DNA from 2 places in the Rossellomorea sp. RS05 genome. Region 1 is predicted to be linked to the other one. Evidence: riboswitches for the same ligand, from Rfam matches in the RefSeq annotation. Region 1 holds a riboswitch; the other holds the start of a gene.

Region 1 (8,071 bases):
ATACCGAAGGCTGAGGTGGCACAGATGATTTGCAGCTTATCCGATAGGAATTGCTGTTGAATCAGGATCCTTTCTTCATGGTCCATTCCACCGTGATAGTGTGCGACCCCCTCCACTCCATGCTCGCGAAGCCAGAGGGCAACATCTTCCGCTTTCCGTTTACTGGTGAAATAAATGATTCCAGGTCCCTTGAGACGCTCTACGAACGAAAGGACTTCATCCCGCTTATGCCGATCGTCTTCCACATTCCTTACGAATAATCCAATGTTCTTCCGATCGACCGAATGGACCAACTCGGCTGCCCCCTCCATACGGAGGACCTCACGGATATCATCCCGGACTGTCCTTGTGGCAGTGGCAGTGAGGGCAAGGGTCACCGGCATCCCGAGACGTTCCCTCGCCTCCCCCAAGTCGAGGTAATCCGGTCGGAAATCGGGGCCCCACTGGGAAATGCAGTGTGCTTCATCGATCACGAACAGCCCTACTCTAATCTTTGAAGCGGCTGTACGGAATGCCTCACTTTTCATCATCTCCGGAGAAACGAATATGAATTTGAATCGATGGATGTGGTCCAACGCCCAGGCTTTCTCCTGATAAGTAAGAAATGAATTAAGGGCGATCACACTCTTCTCCCCATTCACCTTCATCTGTTCCACCTGATCCTGCATGAGGGATAGCAAAGGGGAAACAATAAGCACCTGGCCATCCAACAGCTGACCGGGAAGTTGATAGCAGAGCGATTTACCGGTTCCGGTGGGCAGCATGGACAACGTATCACAGCCATCAAGAATGGAAGTGATGGTTTCTTCCTGTCCTGCACGAAACGTTTCGTAGCCAAAGTGCCGCTTCAATTCTTCTTGTAGAATCACGGGGTCTCACCTGCCTTCGCAATGACTGCACGGATCTGAAAATAGGACAACTCAGGAAATCTTTCCTTGATCGGCTTGAGGCGCTTCGTCTTTAACTCTGTCAGAACGCCCAGCACCTCTTCGTACACCCCTTCATCTATGAATGACGTGACGGGAAAGTCATGGAGTGTCAAGATGATCTCGATCAAATGGTCTTCAATCGTATTCACTTTCAGCTCACGGATCCTGGCGATTTCCTCAACGTGTATCCCCTTCTGAAAAAGCTCGAGCGTTTTTTTGGTCGAAGCGGTGAGGGGTTGGATATGCTCCTTTTCCTCTATGATCGAATAGACTATCGGGTAGGCACCTGCATCCTCTTTGGCACGTGCGATGATGAAGTGGAGAAGGTTCAGGAATCTGAATCGGTACTCCTCACGGTCCACACCGAACCGGTCGGCTGATTGCCCTTCCGTTGCTCCATAGTCCCGGTATCCCGTCAGCCTCTCAACAAGGATCCCCGGATCTTCACCAGGCATTGTTTGGGCTAGCAAGGTGTACAGCTCTTCAAACAGCTTTGCTGACAAAACTTCGGTCTTCCCCTGCTTCCGGATGAACACTTTTAACCAATCTTGAACTTTCCGGTCCCTCTGCACGGGAAAGTACGATGTTTCGTTCATTCGCGCATTGGATAACACCTGTACCAGTAGGCTGAGTCTCTTCCAAAGGAGGATGGACTGATCACCATGCTTCAATCCATCCATATGGGCGGGGTACGGTTTTTTTTGAAAGTAAACCGCCAAGTCCTCTATTCCGGAATGAGTCAGCCGGGCACGATTATCGTCGTTCAGCGTGATGAATCCCTTATCCTGAAGCATAGCAATGCAACGATCAAAGTACTCCCTTTTCAGTTTTGGAAGTGACAGGAAGAGAGCCTGCAGCCCAAAGAGATGTGCATCCTGTATGGATTGTGAAGACTTTTTCCCTTTCATGATATGAAAAACGGAATAAACAGACCGTTCTTCCCCTAGTCTTTTCAGGGAGTCCAAAATCAAATAGTGAAGATATGTCAATGCGATGACTCCTTAACGTGTAGGTTATTGTCAAATATTGTACCACGAAAACACCCTCAACCGAGGTTTTGTTTTGACGGAAACGGATAAAAATATGAAAAAGAGTACCTAACTATTGAAAAGTTACCCATTCCTCTATAAAATGATGATTAGTAATTGATTTTCACCATTAAACAACGTGTATAATGATGCATTATATAGAATTATCTTCGGGAGGTTTTTTCTTTGCCAAAGTATACGATCGTGGACAAAGATACATGTATCGCTTGTGGAGCTTGCGGTGCAGCAGCACCAGATATTTATGATTATGATGATGAAGGTATTGCATTCGTCACACTGGACGATAACCAGGGGACTGTTGAAGTTCCTGACGTCCTTGAAGACGATATGGTCGATGCATTCGAAGGTTGCCCTACCGATTCCATCAAGGTAGCTGACGAACCATTCGACGGCGATGCGTTGAAATTCGAATAGGATGTAAAAAAGACGGCGATTGTTCGCCGTCTTTTTTATGTTGTTTGAATAGAAATGAGCCTCCAGGGGAAGCTCATTTTCAATTAGGCCATGCGTCGATTTCCGAATTGCTTCGACAGCCACTTTTGGATCCTGATGAACAGCAGTGTGAACACAGCCGCTACCAGGATTCCCTTAAGGATATTAAATGGAACGATACCGGTCACGATGATTTCTGCCGGCAGTTCGAAATTCATGAAGTATTTATAGGCTGGAAGGAAGATGAAATAGTTCATGATCCCCATGCCGATGCTCATGACCAGCGTACCGGTTACAAGCCCGGTAAGAAGGCCTTTTTTCGTTTGGAAACGTGAATAGATAAGGTGAACGGGCAAGATCAGGAGGATCCCAGCAGCAAAGTTTGCCACATGACCTACCGGTACACCTGTTTCAGAACCGGTCAATACATAATCAATCACATTCTTGAACAGTTCCACCAGGATTCCTGCGCCTGGTCCCAGAGCGACCGTTGCCATCAAGGCCGGTACATCACTGAAGTCGATCTGCAGAAACGCCGGAAAAGGCGGGATAGGGAAGTTTAAAAGCATCAATACATACGAAATGGCACTCAGCATACCAACTGTGACGAATGTGCGTGTCGTCATTTTTTTCATAGCACTCTCTCCTTTTGGAGATTCATCTCAATCGAAGATGGTCATGCCCGAGCCCCAATAAAAAACTCCCAGATAAAAGATATCCAGGAGAGTTAAAGGCATGCTCGAATAGACATTCAGACTTCCCTTTTCTGAACGCATTGGCAGTAACCTTCATCTTCTCCCATCCAGACTATACTGTCGGCTTTGGAGTCTCACCAAATCCTGCCTCAAAAAGGCTCGCGGGCTTAGAAGCAAAAATGCTTCATCACCGCCGGTAGGGAATTGCACCCTGCCCCGAAGATGAATCATATTATTTTATTCTTACTCATTATACATAAGAAGTGCCATTATGTGAAGAGAAATGCTTTGAATTCGAAACAATCAGTGGATCCTTAACGTTTGCGATGGATAGATCGGCGAATCCCTGCGTAGATCATTGGCCGCCAGAAGCTTGTCCAGTTCTATTCCATGAGCGACGGCAATAGAATAGAGTGTGTCCCCCTGTTCTACTTGATAGGAATCCATCCTTAAGCTCAATTCCTGACCTACAGCGATCGTGGCATCCTTCAGACCGTTCCATTTCTTAAGGTCATCCACGCTCAGACCATGTTCATGGGAAATGGACCATAGTGTATCGCCTTTCTTGACTCGATACGAATCACCTGCAACCTGTGACGCCGCAACGATCTGATACGGATCTTTCTTTTCAGCGAACACCACTTGTCCGACCCCGCCTTGTCCAAATACGACAAAAGGATCGATGGCATTCTCCTTCTCAAACGTCCATTCTCCTGCGTGGATCTCAAAATGAAGATGGGGACCGGTGGATATCCCGGTATTCCCGAGCTTCCCGACCTGCTCACCCCTATGTACTTCCTGCCCTTCTTTTACCCCTCTTGAAATGAGATGAGCATATACCGTCTCATATCCATTGTCATGACGAACGAATACCACATGACCATAGCTATCTGATAAGTACGACCTTGTTACGACCCCGTCTGCCACCGAATGAACGGGGCTGCCTTCCTCGCCCCCGATGTCCATTCCTTTATGGGTCCCGGATCTGGAACCAAACACATCTGTAATGGTGCCATCAACCGGAAACCTCCATTCAGCAGTGGAATCACTTTCTGCTTTTGCGACTCTCCCTGTCATGAAAATCATGCCTACACACAGCGCCAACACAATCACAATCAACAGTCTCCGACCATAATCAGCAATCATACCGTTCCTCCTAATAAATGCTCACCCAAAATTGAATAACACCTCTCACTATATGCCCCTTCCCACTACACTATTCCAAAAAAAACCCTACCCATCAGTCTGCCATTATACAAAAGAAATATACCAAGAAAAGCGGAGGCGGGTCGTTCTGAGGCGACAAGCATAAGACGAAGAAGCCGGAAAGGCGTTCTTGGCCTTTTTGGCTTCTTCGCCTTATGACCTCGAGCCTCAACCCGCCGGAGCTGGACATGAAGAAAAGCGGAGGCGGCTCGTTCTGAGGCGACAAGCATAAGACGAAGAAGCCGGAAAGGCGTTCTTGGCCTTTTTGGCTTCTTCGCCTTATGACCTCGAGCCTCAACCCGCCGGAGCTGGACATTAAGAAAAGCGGAGGCGGGTCGTTCTGCCCCGACAAGCATAAGGCGAAGGCACCGGAAAGGCGTTCTTGGCCCTTTTTGGGGACTTTGACTTATGACCTCGAACCGCAACCCGCCGGAGCTGGACATGAAGAAAAGCGAAGAAGGGTCAGTTCCTTTCCGCTGCAGGGACTTGCTTTCCTGCGGGGAGGAAGTCGAGCTTCCTCGGCTGCGCCTGCGGGATCTCGACCTTTCCTCTTTTCCCGCGGGAGTCAAGTCCCTTCCGCTCCAATACACTATGTGATTTTTATATGGTTGCTTTTAATACTTTATGGGTGGAGAAATCATTTCTGCTGAATATGTGGAAATGAGGATATGATGGCATCCAACATGAAGAGGAGAATCCTGTGGGATGCATTGTGATTAGAGTGGAGGAAGAGCGACCAATTCTTGTCCCTTTCCTTCAATGCGGGCTCCAGTGGATTATTGAAACCTTTCTCCTTAAGGAGTCAAGCCCCTTCCGCTCTAATAGACTCTATGATTTTGTAAATGGTTGCTCTAAATTCTCATTGGTTGGGTGAAATCATTTCTGCTGAATATGTAGAGTTGATGGATTTTCAAACGAAGAGGTGGTTCCTGTGTTTTGGATACATATCGATTTGAATGCAGAGTGAATAGCCATGGATTGTGCAGCCAACAGCGGTTTCGACCGCGATTGTCTCATTTCCCCTGTACGTCATATCATATCATCAGGCGAAAAAATGAAGAGCGGGAGATCCCGCTCTTCACTTATTCCTGTAGGGTGATTCGATTTGGTGCGATGGGTGTTTCGATTGGTGCATCGAATGCAAAACCATCCCATTCTTTTTCGCTGATGTTTTCAAACATCACCTGTTTGTAGCCGAAGCTTCGCGCAGTGAGGAGGAGTGATTCGATTAGCTCCAGGGCTTCTGTTTCATCCATATTCTCCAGGTGTACTTCATTCATGAAACTGATGGTCGGGTAAGTGCCCTTCTCGACTACGCGAACATTCAGCCCTTCGGGTATGGCACTTTCATAAAATTCCGATTCGGCTTCATTCATGGCTGTAACTGCACTATCCAAATCTTCATATTCCAGGTTATCCGGCACAAGAAAATGGTCAAGCCCGTTAGGAGAGTACACAAAGAAAGCTTGTTTTGCATTCTTCGGCAGCTCGATTTTCTTTAGGACCCCGTATCCGCTGAATTGCGGATAATTCCCATCCTTATCCTTGAGATGAAGTTGGTCAAAGCCCCTTCCCTGGAAGGAGTAAAACAAAGAGTAGTAGAAAGCATATTCCATTGCGCTATTGCCCGTATACGCCTGATCCCCATTCAGGGTGAAATTGATATCATCTCCATACCCTTTTGAAACGGTCCCTTCCAAGGGAACGAATTCTTCCATACTAAGGTCTTCTTCTGGAATGAGCTTAGCGAGTTCCGTATATCTATCCAGCCACTCATCTTCATCCGACAGGTGCTTGGTCACGCTCACAGGGACAGGGACTCCTTCAGGTGAAATAAGGCCGAACGTATAGACTTCAGCATCCCCCACCATGCTTTCATATAGGGAGAGTCGTTTCTCTCTATCAGCCACAGCCTTATCTGCTTGAAGGTCCCTGCTTTCATCCATCATTGAAGCTCCCTGATCTGAGCGGCTTTCTTCTAGCGGTGACTGCTGTAGAAGAGCGGGGCTCAGCAGGGTGAAAATCAAAATGGCGGCAACGGCAACCAGTCCGGGTATGATTTTCTTCCCTTTCAAGTGTCGCTGTTTTTCACCTTGTTGGCTGATAGAAGCATATATGGACTCAGGTTTTCGCTCATCTTTGATCTTTGGAAGCTTTTTGACCAGTTTTTCTATGTCCCGGTCATTCCAATCAGATTGCTTCACTATCGTCCCCCTCCTTCCGCAACCGTTTGTTCATTTCAATCCGCAGCCATTTGACGGCGCGATGCTGGGTTGTTTTCACTTTACTTTCCGACCAGTTCAATATCTCTGCTGTTTCCACAATGGATAGCTCCTGGAGATAGCGCATGATGATGACCATTCGATGATCCGTTGAACAACACTTAAGGCAGTCATATAGTTCGCGCACCTCCTCATTGGCCAGGGCGATTTCTTCAGGCAGGAGGTTCTCATCGGACAATTCGCTCCGACTCCAGTCAAATTTGTCCAGAAAGCGATTTTTCCAATTCTTCTGCTTCCTGAAGTGATCAATTGCAACGTTCTTCGCTATCGAGAATAGCCAGGTTCGTTCAGAGCTCTTCCCCTCAAAATGCTGATGTGACTTGAGTACGCGGATATACACTTCCTGTACAAGGTCTTCAGCCAATTGTCTGTTCTGCACCATATAGAGAAGAAATTGAAATACATCCTGATGGTACTTTTTATACATGTCCTCAAAAACGGAGTGCACTTCTTTCCCTCCCCGTCATTCCATTAGTCGTTTTTTCCATACAAAAGGTTACACATTATCAAATATAGTAGTTTCTGGGACGTTTGGAAAGACCTATATTTCAATTCCTGTCCAGTGCACAAAAAAGAACCCTTACGGCACGTAACGGTTGCCGTAAGGGTGAAAAGCGCAAATTCCATGATTGTTCCCCGTGTAACAAGAAAAATCGGGATGATCCTGCAATGTGCATGCGAGAAATGACTAATAAGGAAGAAAGAAGGTGAACGTTGTCCCTTGATCGAGTTTGCTTTGCACCTGGATATGGCCACCATGGGCTTCCACGATATTCCGTGCGATCGCAAGGCCGAGTCCAGTTCCCGCCTTCCCTCTTGTCCTTGCTTTATCCGCTTTATAGAATCGTTCAAAGACGAATGGCAGATCCTCCTCCGGGATCCCGGATCCTGTGTCTTGTACAAAGAAGAGGTAGCCTTGGGTATTCCGATTGAGGGAGACGGTCACTTCTCCTCCCCCAGGAGTATGCCGTATGGCGTTATCGATCAAATTGGTCAGCACTTGTTCGATTTTATCGGGGTCGATGGACAATTCACGTTCCCTCTCGACCTCACTCTCGAACTGGATGGAAATCTTCTTCTCTTTGGCAACGCCCGCAAACTTATTGGCCACCCGCTCTGTGAACGGCATGATAGTGACCGATTGTTCGTGAAGGGTGATGTGTCCCGCCTCCATCCTCGCAAGGTCGAGGAGGTCATTGACCAATCTTCCCATTCGGAGCGACTCATCATAGATGATGCGGGCGATTTCTTTTTTCTCTTCTTCTGTTTCCGCGATATCATCCACAATCGCTTCACTGTACCCCTGAAGCATTGAGATCGGGGTACGGAGTTCATGGGACACGTTCGCAATAAAATCTTTCCGAAGCTTGTCCAGTCGACGTTCTTCCGTCATATCCCGTACGACGGCGACCGCGCCGCGGATCGTATTGTTGTTATACAGCGGGCTGACGATCACCACGTAGCTCCGGCCTTGAAGT
Region 2 (8,071 bases), 170 kb from region 1:
ACCGCGGATATATGAAAAAGCCGTCACGGTTCTCCTATTTCGTGAAGCGAAAATATCCGCAGTATCCCCAATTGTACAATGCGCTGAAAAACCGGTATCTCCATTACAACCAAACGATGGCTGAACTCGAGGAAAAAGAGCGTAGGGGGGAAGTCATCATCATCCAGCCCCAAGAACCCCTCCAAGTAAGTAGGATTGAGAAAAATCCTGCTAAACTGGATGCTCTTTACCAACAGGGGTATCGAGACGCAGAATCACAGCTGAACCGGATCTTATCATGGACATAAGAAGCTTATTAATAGAAAATCCGAATTCATTTGCCTAAATGCAATTGAGTTCGGTTTTTTGTTAATTGGCCATTTAAATTCAACTGCTTTTAGCGGTTCTGGAGTGCAATGAAGATTCCAGCGGGAAGAGTAGCGGATGTGAGACTCCTAAGGCTTACGGGCTACAAGGGGAGCAACATCATGAGTGGCAATAAGAACCTATACGGATTGTGTTCGTCCTCAAATGGTCCCTATTTGTTTTGTCCCAAGTTCTTTCCTGTTCTGTATATGAGGGATGGTTCATAGCATAGTAGAGATTCCTGCTTGAAAGGACGGGCTTAAATGAATCTCTATCAAATCTACAAGAACGAGCAGTATACCCTCCTTTTCAGGGGAACGATGTACTTCCTTGTGGGTGTCGGTATGCTCCTTGTCATACATGACCTTTTCTATTTTCCCCTTTTGATTTTCATACCGGCCTGTTCCAATCTGTATCTTTCGCTCAGTATGAACAGGGAGCTTCGGAAAGCGTACCGGATCTGGTTCCGCGAGCTGCCGGTATCAAGCAGCACCCTGATCGGAGTATCGACGAAGGAAGGGTATTTTTACGTGAAAACCAACGGGTGGGTGAAGTATGCCGTTCACCGGCAGCAGCCGCTCACCTCAAGAAAAGAATATGCCTTTTTCAGGGAGAATAAAGATCCCATTTCTATTTTAAAGGGGAAGCGGGTCCTGAACATGGATCACCCCGTTGAAAAACGGTTCATTTTAAAATATGCCAGCCGGACCGCCCTTGAGTGGAGGAGCCTGGAAAATGATAAAATCCTGATTTATAAGGGTGCCGAGAAGTGGATATTAAACTACAATGGCGTAAATATATTTGCCATCCAAAATGGGATTCTCCCGGGGCACCTCCATTCCATTTTCGATGCCCACCACACCTTGATTACGCTATTTGAATCCTACTCAGATGAATTGGACTGGTTATTTTCCTTTCTTTGGCATCTCGATCTGGAGTTTTATATTACTCCTTGAAAGGATCATATACTTGAAAAAGAACGTACGTTCGTATATAATCGGTTCATACTAGGCAGAATGGAGTGGGCTTATGGACTACTTGATGAGGAAGGCAATCGAAGAAGGGACACCATTGAAAATCATCTATATCGATCGTCAATCGCGGCTGAGCGAGAGGATCATAACCATTGAGGCCATAACCCCCACACATGTTCGAGCCTACTGTTATACAAAGCGGGCACTCAGGATGTTCAGGCGTGAGAACATCCTTTCGGCCGAGATGATCCGGGATAGGAAATATGGCGCATGAGTGGGGCGGTACCTGTTTCTAGTTCGAATGATACTTTGCAGGATAGGCAAAAAACTCAAAGCTTGACAATCAATTTGGATTGAGGCGATAATCAGTACATAATCGAATAGGTTTCCTTCGGGGCAGGGTGGAATTCCCTACCGGCGGTGATGAGCGTATGCTCTCAGTCCGTGACCCGGCTAATGGTTATTAGACGGTGGATTTGGTGAAACTCCAAAGCCGACAGTGAAAGTCTGGATGGGAGAAGGAACGGCAAGTATGTATCTCTGATTTTTAAACAATCAGGATAGATGCTTTATTTCGTCATGCCAAACTTCCCCCAAGACTTCGTTCTTGGGGTTTTTTTATGAATGAATCAGGAGGTGAAAGATCAAATTGGAACCAAATGAATACATGAAGCTTGCCCTTCAGCTGGCAAGGTCCGCTCAAGGCCAGACTTCACCAAACCCCGTCGTGGGAGCAGTGGTTGTCAAAGATGGCCGCATGGTTGGAACCGGAGCTCATCTCAAGGCGGGCGGACCCCATGCAGAGGTCCATGCAATCCGGGAGGCGGGTGATAAAGCCGAAGGGGCAGATATTTACGTGACCCTGGAGCCTTGTTCCCATCACGGACGTACGCCTCCGTGTGCAAACCTGATCATCGAGAGCGGGATCAAGCGCGTCTTCATTGCTTGTCAGGATCCCAATCCCCTTGTAGGAGGGAAGGGAATCGAGCTGCTGAAGCAAGCGGGTATCGATGTCTTCCTCGGCATGGGAGAATCTGAAGCCCTTGAGCTCAATAAGCATTTTTTCCACTTCATCCGGACAGGCACACCATATGTGACACTGAAGTCTGCCGTGACATTGGACGGCAGGACTGCTTCTTCGTCCGGAGACAGTAAATGGATCACAACAGAACAATCAAGACTGGACGTCCACTATGATCGTCACCGGCATGACGCGATATTAGTTGGAGTCAACACCATCATTCAAGATAATCCGCACCTGACCACCCGTTTGCCCCAAGGTGGAAAAAACCCCATTCGACTTATCGTGGATACGCACCTGCGTACCCCGATTCATTCCCATATCATTCAAGATCGTCAAAGCCCGACCATCCTCATCACAGGATGCGAGGTGCCTCAGGCCCGTAAACAGGCATACATTCAGGAGGGATGTGAAATACTCTCCCTATCAGGCCCAACCATTACCATGAAAGAACTTGTTGCTGAACTTGGTAAAAAATCGTTTGTATCGGTTTATGTAGAGGGTGGCAGCAGCATTCACGGAAGCTTCCTTCAGGAGGAGGCCTTCCAGGAGCTCATCCTTTATATGGCCCCGAAACTACTCGGAGGACGGGACTCGTTCCCAAGCTTCGGCGGAGATGGGTTCCCATCCATAGCCGAAGGTCTCCCCGTGGAAATCAAAAGCGTTGAAACAATCGGGAAAGATATGAAGATTACCGCGGTACCCCAGGAAAGGAAGGAAGATTGAGCATGTTCACAGGAATCATTGAAGAAATAGGCAGTGTCAAAGGAGTCCGCTCATCCGCCTCTTCCATGGAGCTGAAGCTTGCTGCAGGAAAGGTCCTGGGTGATGTGGCAATCGGAGATAGTATATCGGTGAACGGAGTATGCCTGACGGTCACTACATTTTCAAAGGATGAGTTTACTGCAGATGTGATGCCGGAGACCTTCAAAGGGACGTCCCTCAGAAATCTCAAAACGGGAACAAAGGTCAATCTTGAGCGCGCTATGGCGGCAGGAGGCAGGTTCGGCGGCCATTTCGTCAACGGACACGTGGACGCAGTGGGTACGATCAAAAGTCTCCAGGAATTGGAGAATGCACTCTACGTCACCATCAACATTCCTTCTGAACTTTCTGTGTTTTTTGTCCAGAAGGGATCAGTCGCCATCGACGGTACGTCTCTGACCGTATTCGGCATCACAGACGATTCCATCACGGTCTCGCTTATTCCGCAAACGAAGGAAGATACGGTCCTCGGATCCAAGAAGATCGGTGACGAGGTCAACATCGAATGTGACATGATGGCCAAGTATATTCACCGGTTCTTCACAAAGAAAACTGAAACAACAGCTAAGAAAAGCTTGAGCTATGACTTCCTATCGGATCATGGCTTCGCTGACTAACCAGGGAGGGAATAGGATGTTCAACACAATCGAAGAAGCCATCCGCGATCTCCGCGAAGGTAAACCCGTCATCGTCATCGATGATGAGAATCGGGAAAATGAAGGGGATTTCATCGCCCTTGCTGAAGGTGTCACGCCGGAGGTCATCAATTTCATGGCCAGGGAAGGGCGGGGGTTGATATGCACGCCGGTAGATGAGGAGATTGCCGGTCGACTTCATTTGAATCAGATGACGTCAACCAATACGGATCACCACGGGACAGCGTTCACGATCAGCGTGGATCATGCTTCCGCCAAGACTGGGATCAGCGCATTCGAACGCGCCCACACCATCAAGGAATTAGTGAATCCTCTCTCGAAACCGGAGGATTTTAAGCGCCCGGGGCATGTGTTCCCACTTGTATCAAAACCAGGCGGTGTGTTGAAGAGGGCGGGACATACGGAAGCAGCCGTCGATCTCGCCCGCTTGGCAGGCTCGACACCCGCAGGGGTGATCTGTGAAATCATGAACGAGGACGGCAGTATGGCAAGGGTTCCCGACCTGAAGATCCTGGCTGAAAAGTGGGGACTTTCCTTCATCACGATCGAAGAGCTCATCCGGTTCCGAAGGAAAGAGGACAAGCTGATCAATCGTGAGGTGGAAATCAATCTGCCGACTGATTTCGGTGATTTCAAGGCGATCGGGTATACAGAAGTCCTCACGGGTAAAGAGCATGTCGCCCTCATAAAAGGGGAATGGACCGAAGAAGAGGAAATCCTTGTCAGGGTTCACTCGGAATGCCTCACAGGAGATGTATTCGGGTCCAACCGCTGTGACTGTGGTCCCCAGCTGGCAACGGCACTGACCCAAATCGAACATGAAGGGAAAGGGATCCTGTTGTACATGAGACAGGAAGGACGCGGAATCGGACTGATCAATAAGCTGAAAGCCTATAAGCTGCAGGAAGAAGGCTATGACACCGTGGAAGCGAATCATAAGCTCGGCTTCGATGCCGATCTGAGGGAATATGGAATCGGTGCCCAGATCCTGAGGGATCTCGGGGTGAAGAAAATGAAATTGCTGACCAATAATCCCAGGAAAATCGCGGGGATCAAAGGCTATGGTCTCACCATTTCCGAGCGGGTTGCGATTCAGCTCCCCTTCAAGGAAGCGAATGAAAAATATCTAAAAACAAAACAAGCTAAGCTAGGGCACTTATTAAAATTCTAATCATACCAATGGAGGTAAACATCATGACAAAAACTTTTGAAGGAAATCTTGTAGGTACAGGCCTGAAAGTAGCCATCGTCGTTTCGCGTTTCAACGAATTCATCACATCCAAACTCCTGGGGGGTGCAGAGGATGCGCTCAAACGCCATGGTGTCGAAGAGGCGGACGTTTCAGTCACATGGGTGCCGGGAGCATTTGAAATTCCAATGATCGCAAAGAAACTTGCCCGTACAGGAAACTATGATGCCGTCATCACCCTTGGTACGGTTATCCGTGGTGCGACACCGCACTTCGAATATGTGAGCGGGGAAGTGGCAAAAGGCGTTGCAAATCTCGGGATGCAGGAGGAAATCCCTGTTATCTTCGGAGTATTGACAACCGATACGATCGAGCAGGCCATCGAGCGTGCTGGAACGAAAGCAGGGAATAAAGGCTGGGAAGCGGCTGTTTCAGCAATCGAAATGGCGAACCTGATCCGTTCCATCGAACAAGGATGACTATTGGCAAGGCACTCTTTATCTGCTAAAATTAAGTCTTGTGGCTCCCCGGAGTATTCCGGGTGACGCGGGTAGGGAGAGGGCAGTTTTATAGGAAGATTGTATGAAAGCATTTGAACATGTGTTTAAGTTTAAAGCGCATGGCACTTCGCTGAAACAGGAAATGCTTGCAGGGTCGGTTGGCTATTTCACCATCGTGTACATCATCGCCGTTAACGCCCTGATTCTTTCTGAAGCTGGTATACCATTTGAAGGAGCCGTATTGGCGACGATCCTGGCGTCATTCGTCGGTTGTCTCGTCATGGCGTTCTGGGCGAATGCTCCTATCCTTCTTGTACCAGGCATGGGAATCAATGCGATGTTTACGTTCACGCTTGTGAAATCCTCTGGCCTCAGCTGGCAGGAAGCACTCGGTGTGGTCCTGATATCAGGGATCCTTTTCATGGTCATTGCGTTTACGCGTCTTTCGGGCGTACTGTCGCGGGCCATACCCCAGGTGCTGAAAGAGGCCATTACGGTCGGCCTCGGAATGTTCCTTATGTTCATCGGCCTTGAAAAGGGCGGGATCATCCAGAGGGGTGAGAGCTCGATCATCACGATCGGGGACTTCAGTGATTGGAAGGTTATTGCAACCATCCTCACATTACTTCTCACGCTGTTCCTTTTCATCCGGAATGTGAAGGGTCAATTCCTTTGGAGCATCGCTTTCGGAACCATTCTTGGACTGGTGCTGGGAATCGAGCCGTCTACGGCATCCTCTACATTCCATTGGAGTGAGTATGGTGATGTCTTCGGACAGATTTCGTTCAAAGCGATCGTGGATATCCCGTTTTGGATTGCCGTGTTTTCCATGACGATGGTCCTCGTATTCGAGAATATTGGGCTTGTTAGCGGACATACGGCCATGATCGGGCAGGAGCATAAGTATCCTAGAGCGTTTCAGGCCAATGCATTCTCAGCGTTGACGTCCGGTATCTTCGGCACAAGCCCCACCGTTTCTACGGTGGAAAGCGCTGCTGCCATGACCGCCGGAGGGCGCACGGGGATGACCTCATTCACCACTGGCGTCCTGTTCCTTGCTTCGGTTTTGTTCATTCCTTACCTGAAGTGGATTCCCGATCATGCGATAGCGCCGATCCTCATCGTGATCGGAGGCGTGATGATCCAGAATATCCGACATATGGACCTGGGCGATCTGACGGAAGCCCTTCCTGCGATCTTCATCATCGTCATGATCCCATTCACCTACAGCATTGCTGACGGGATTGCATTCGGATTCGTTCTTTATCCGATCCTGAAGGTGGCAACGGGTAAGGCAAAGGAAGTGTCTTTGACGCTATATATCATTGCGGTATTGTTCCTCCTGAATTTCATCGTCCATGCAATTCATTAGGAAAAAACAAGCACGTGCGTCTATCGCACGTGCTTGTTTTTTTTTGAACAGGCTAACCAGTTACCAAACCGGTTTATACTCTCCAGGAGTCAGGAATCTTCTTTGAGGTTTGATATACCGTTTCAGCTCTACCATGAGGAGTCTTTGGAGGGATTTTGTCTGAACCTGGCCGGCGATATCGGCAGGGAAAGGGAAAACTCCGATGTCGTTGAACTTCACACGGTACCGGCCTTCATGGACCAGCTCTTTTTCTTGATTGAATACCTTTGCCAACACATGGACGTGCCTGGATTCGTTCCCATCAAGCGCCTCGTCCACTTTTTGCACCTGAAAGCGGAAGCTGTACTCCTCCTTCATGCCCATTCCTCCTATCAGATCGGCTTTTATCTATGATTGCACATCGGGCACGTTTATGGCAATCTAGTACTATTATGATTTTATGGATTGCACAACTGGAGGCGGAAAAGAGTGAAAATTGACGTAACGAAGTGCCATGGATCCGGAAATGATTTTCTATTGTTGGATGAAGTCGGAAAGGCTTACGATTTTACCGATGAGGATCGAAGGGCGTTGACCCTCACCCTCTGCAACCGGGAAACAGGCCCGGGAGCGGATGGGATCTTATTTGTCCTTGAAAGCGACAGATGTGATGCCATGATGAGAGTCTTCAATTCCGATGGATCTGAAGCATCGATGTGTGGCAATGGCCTGCGCTGTGTCGGACGTTATGTGTGTGAAAAGATCGAGAAGGACGACATCATGGTGGAAACGTTAAAAGCAGATCTCCACATATCGAAAGAGGAAGACCTTTATGATGGGATCCCTACGTACAATGTCGAGATTTCCCCGGTCCTTTTTGATTTATCGTCCCTTCCGATGAATGGGCACGGGGAGAAGCTGATTGACGAAAAAGTGGAAGGTCTACCGACTGAAAGAGCTTTTACTGCACTGGCCGTCCCAAACCCCCATTTGATTGCCGTGGTCGACCGGGATGTGCTCTCAAGAGATGAACAAAAGGACATATCGGAATATCTAAACGGATCGAATCCGATCTGTCCGGATGGAGTGAATGTGAGCTATGTGACCATCATGGATAAGGGGGCAATCTTTGTCAGAACCTATGAGCGAGGAGTTGGATTCACCAATGCATGCGGCACGGCGATGTCGGCTTCCACCTTCGTTACATGCCTTCTCGGATATAACGAGAAAGGAGTTGCGGTGGACGTATATAATCCCGGTGGAAAAGTAA

Evidence for each region. Region 1 has a riboswitch for FMN ahead of ABJ225_RS06225 (ECF transporter S component). Riboswitches for the same ligand answer to the same signal wherever they lie in the genome.
Region 2: another riboswitch for FMN. It lies ahead of ribD (bifunctional diaminohydroxyphosphoribosylaminopyrimidine deaminase/5-amino-6-(5-phosphoribosylamino)uracil reductase RibD); the one in region 1 lies ahead of ABJ225_RS06225 (ECF transporter S component).

Annotation. Positions count from the first base shown of each region.
Region 1 covers NZ_JBDKWY010000001.1:1,187,553-1,195,623, forward strand. The annotation lists gene ABJ225_RS06210 (RecQ family ATP-dependent DNA helicase) at 1-869, opposite strand, end outside; gene ABJ225_RS06215 (YpbB family protein) at 866-1,837, opposite strand; gene ABJ225_RS06220 (ferredoxin) at 2,144-2,392, shown strand; gene ABJ225_RS06225 (ECF transporter S component) at 2,476-3,045, opposite strand; FMN riboswitch at 3,197-3,333, opposite strand; gene ABJ225_RS06230 (peptidoglycan DD-metalloendopeptidase family protein) at 3,409-4,251, opposite strand; gene ABJ225_RS06235 (hypothetical protein) at 5,394-6,515, opposite strand; gene sigX (RNA polymerase sigma factor SigX) at 6,502-7,041, opposite strand; gene ABJ225_RS06245 (ATP-binding protein) at 7,282-8,071, opposite strand, start outside.
Region 2 covers NZ_JBDKWY010000001.1:1,020,017-1,028,087, reverse strand. The annotation lists gene ABJ225_RS05295 (patatin-like phospholipase family protein) at 1-287, shown strand, start outside; gene ABJ225_RS05290 (hypothetical protein) at 609-1,301, shown strand; gene ABJ225_RS05285 (hypothetical protein) at 1,375-1,593, shown strand; FMN riboswitch at 1,703-1,846, shown strand; gene ribD (bifunctional diaminohydroxyphosphoribosylaminopyrimidine deaminase/5-amino-6-(5-phosphoribosylamino)uracil reductase RibD) at 1,969-3,066, shown strand; gene ribE (riboflavin synthase) at 3,069-3,722, shown strand; gene ABJ225_RS05270 (bifunctional 3,4-dihydroxy-2-butanone-4-phosphate synthase/GTP cyclohydrolase II) at 3,739-4,932, shown strand; gene ribH (6,7-dimethyl-8-ribityllumazine synthase) at 4,956-5,429, shown strand; gene ABJ225_RS05260 (NCS2 family permease) at 5,533-6,822, shown strand; gene ABJ225_RS05255 (hypothetical protein) at 6,883-7,179, opposite strand; gene dapF (diaminopimelate epimerase) at 7,291-8,071, shown strand, end outside.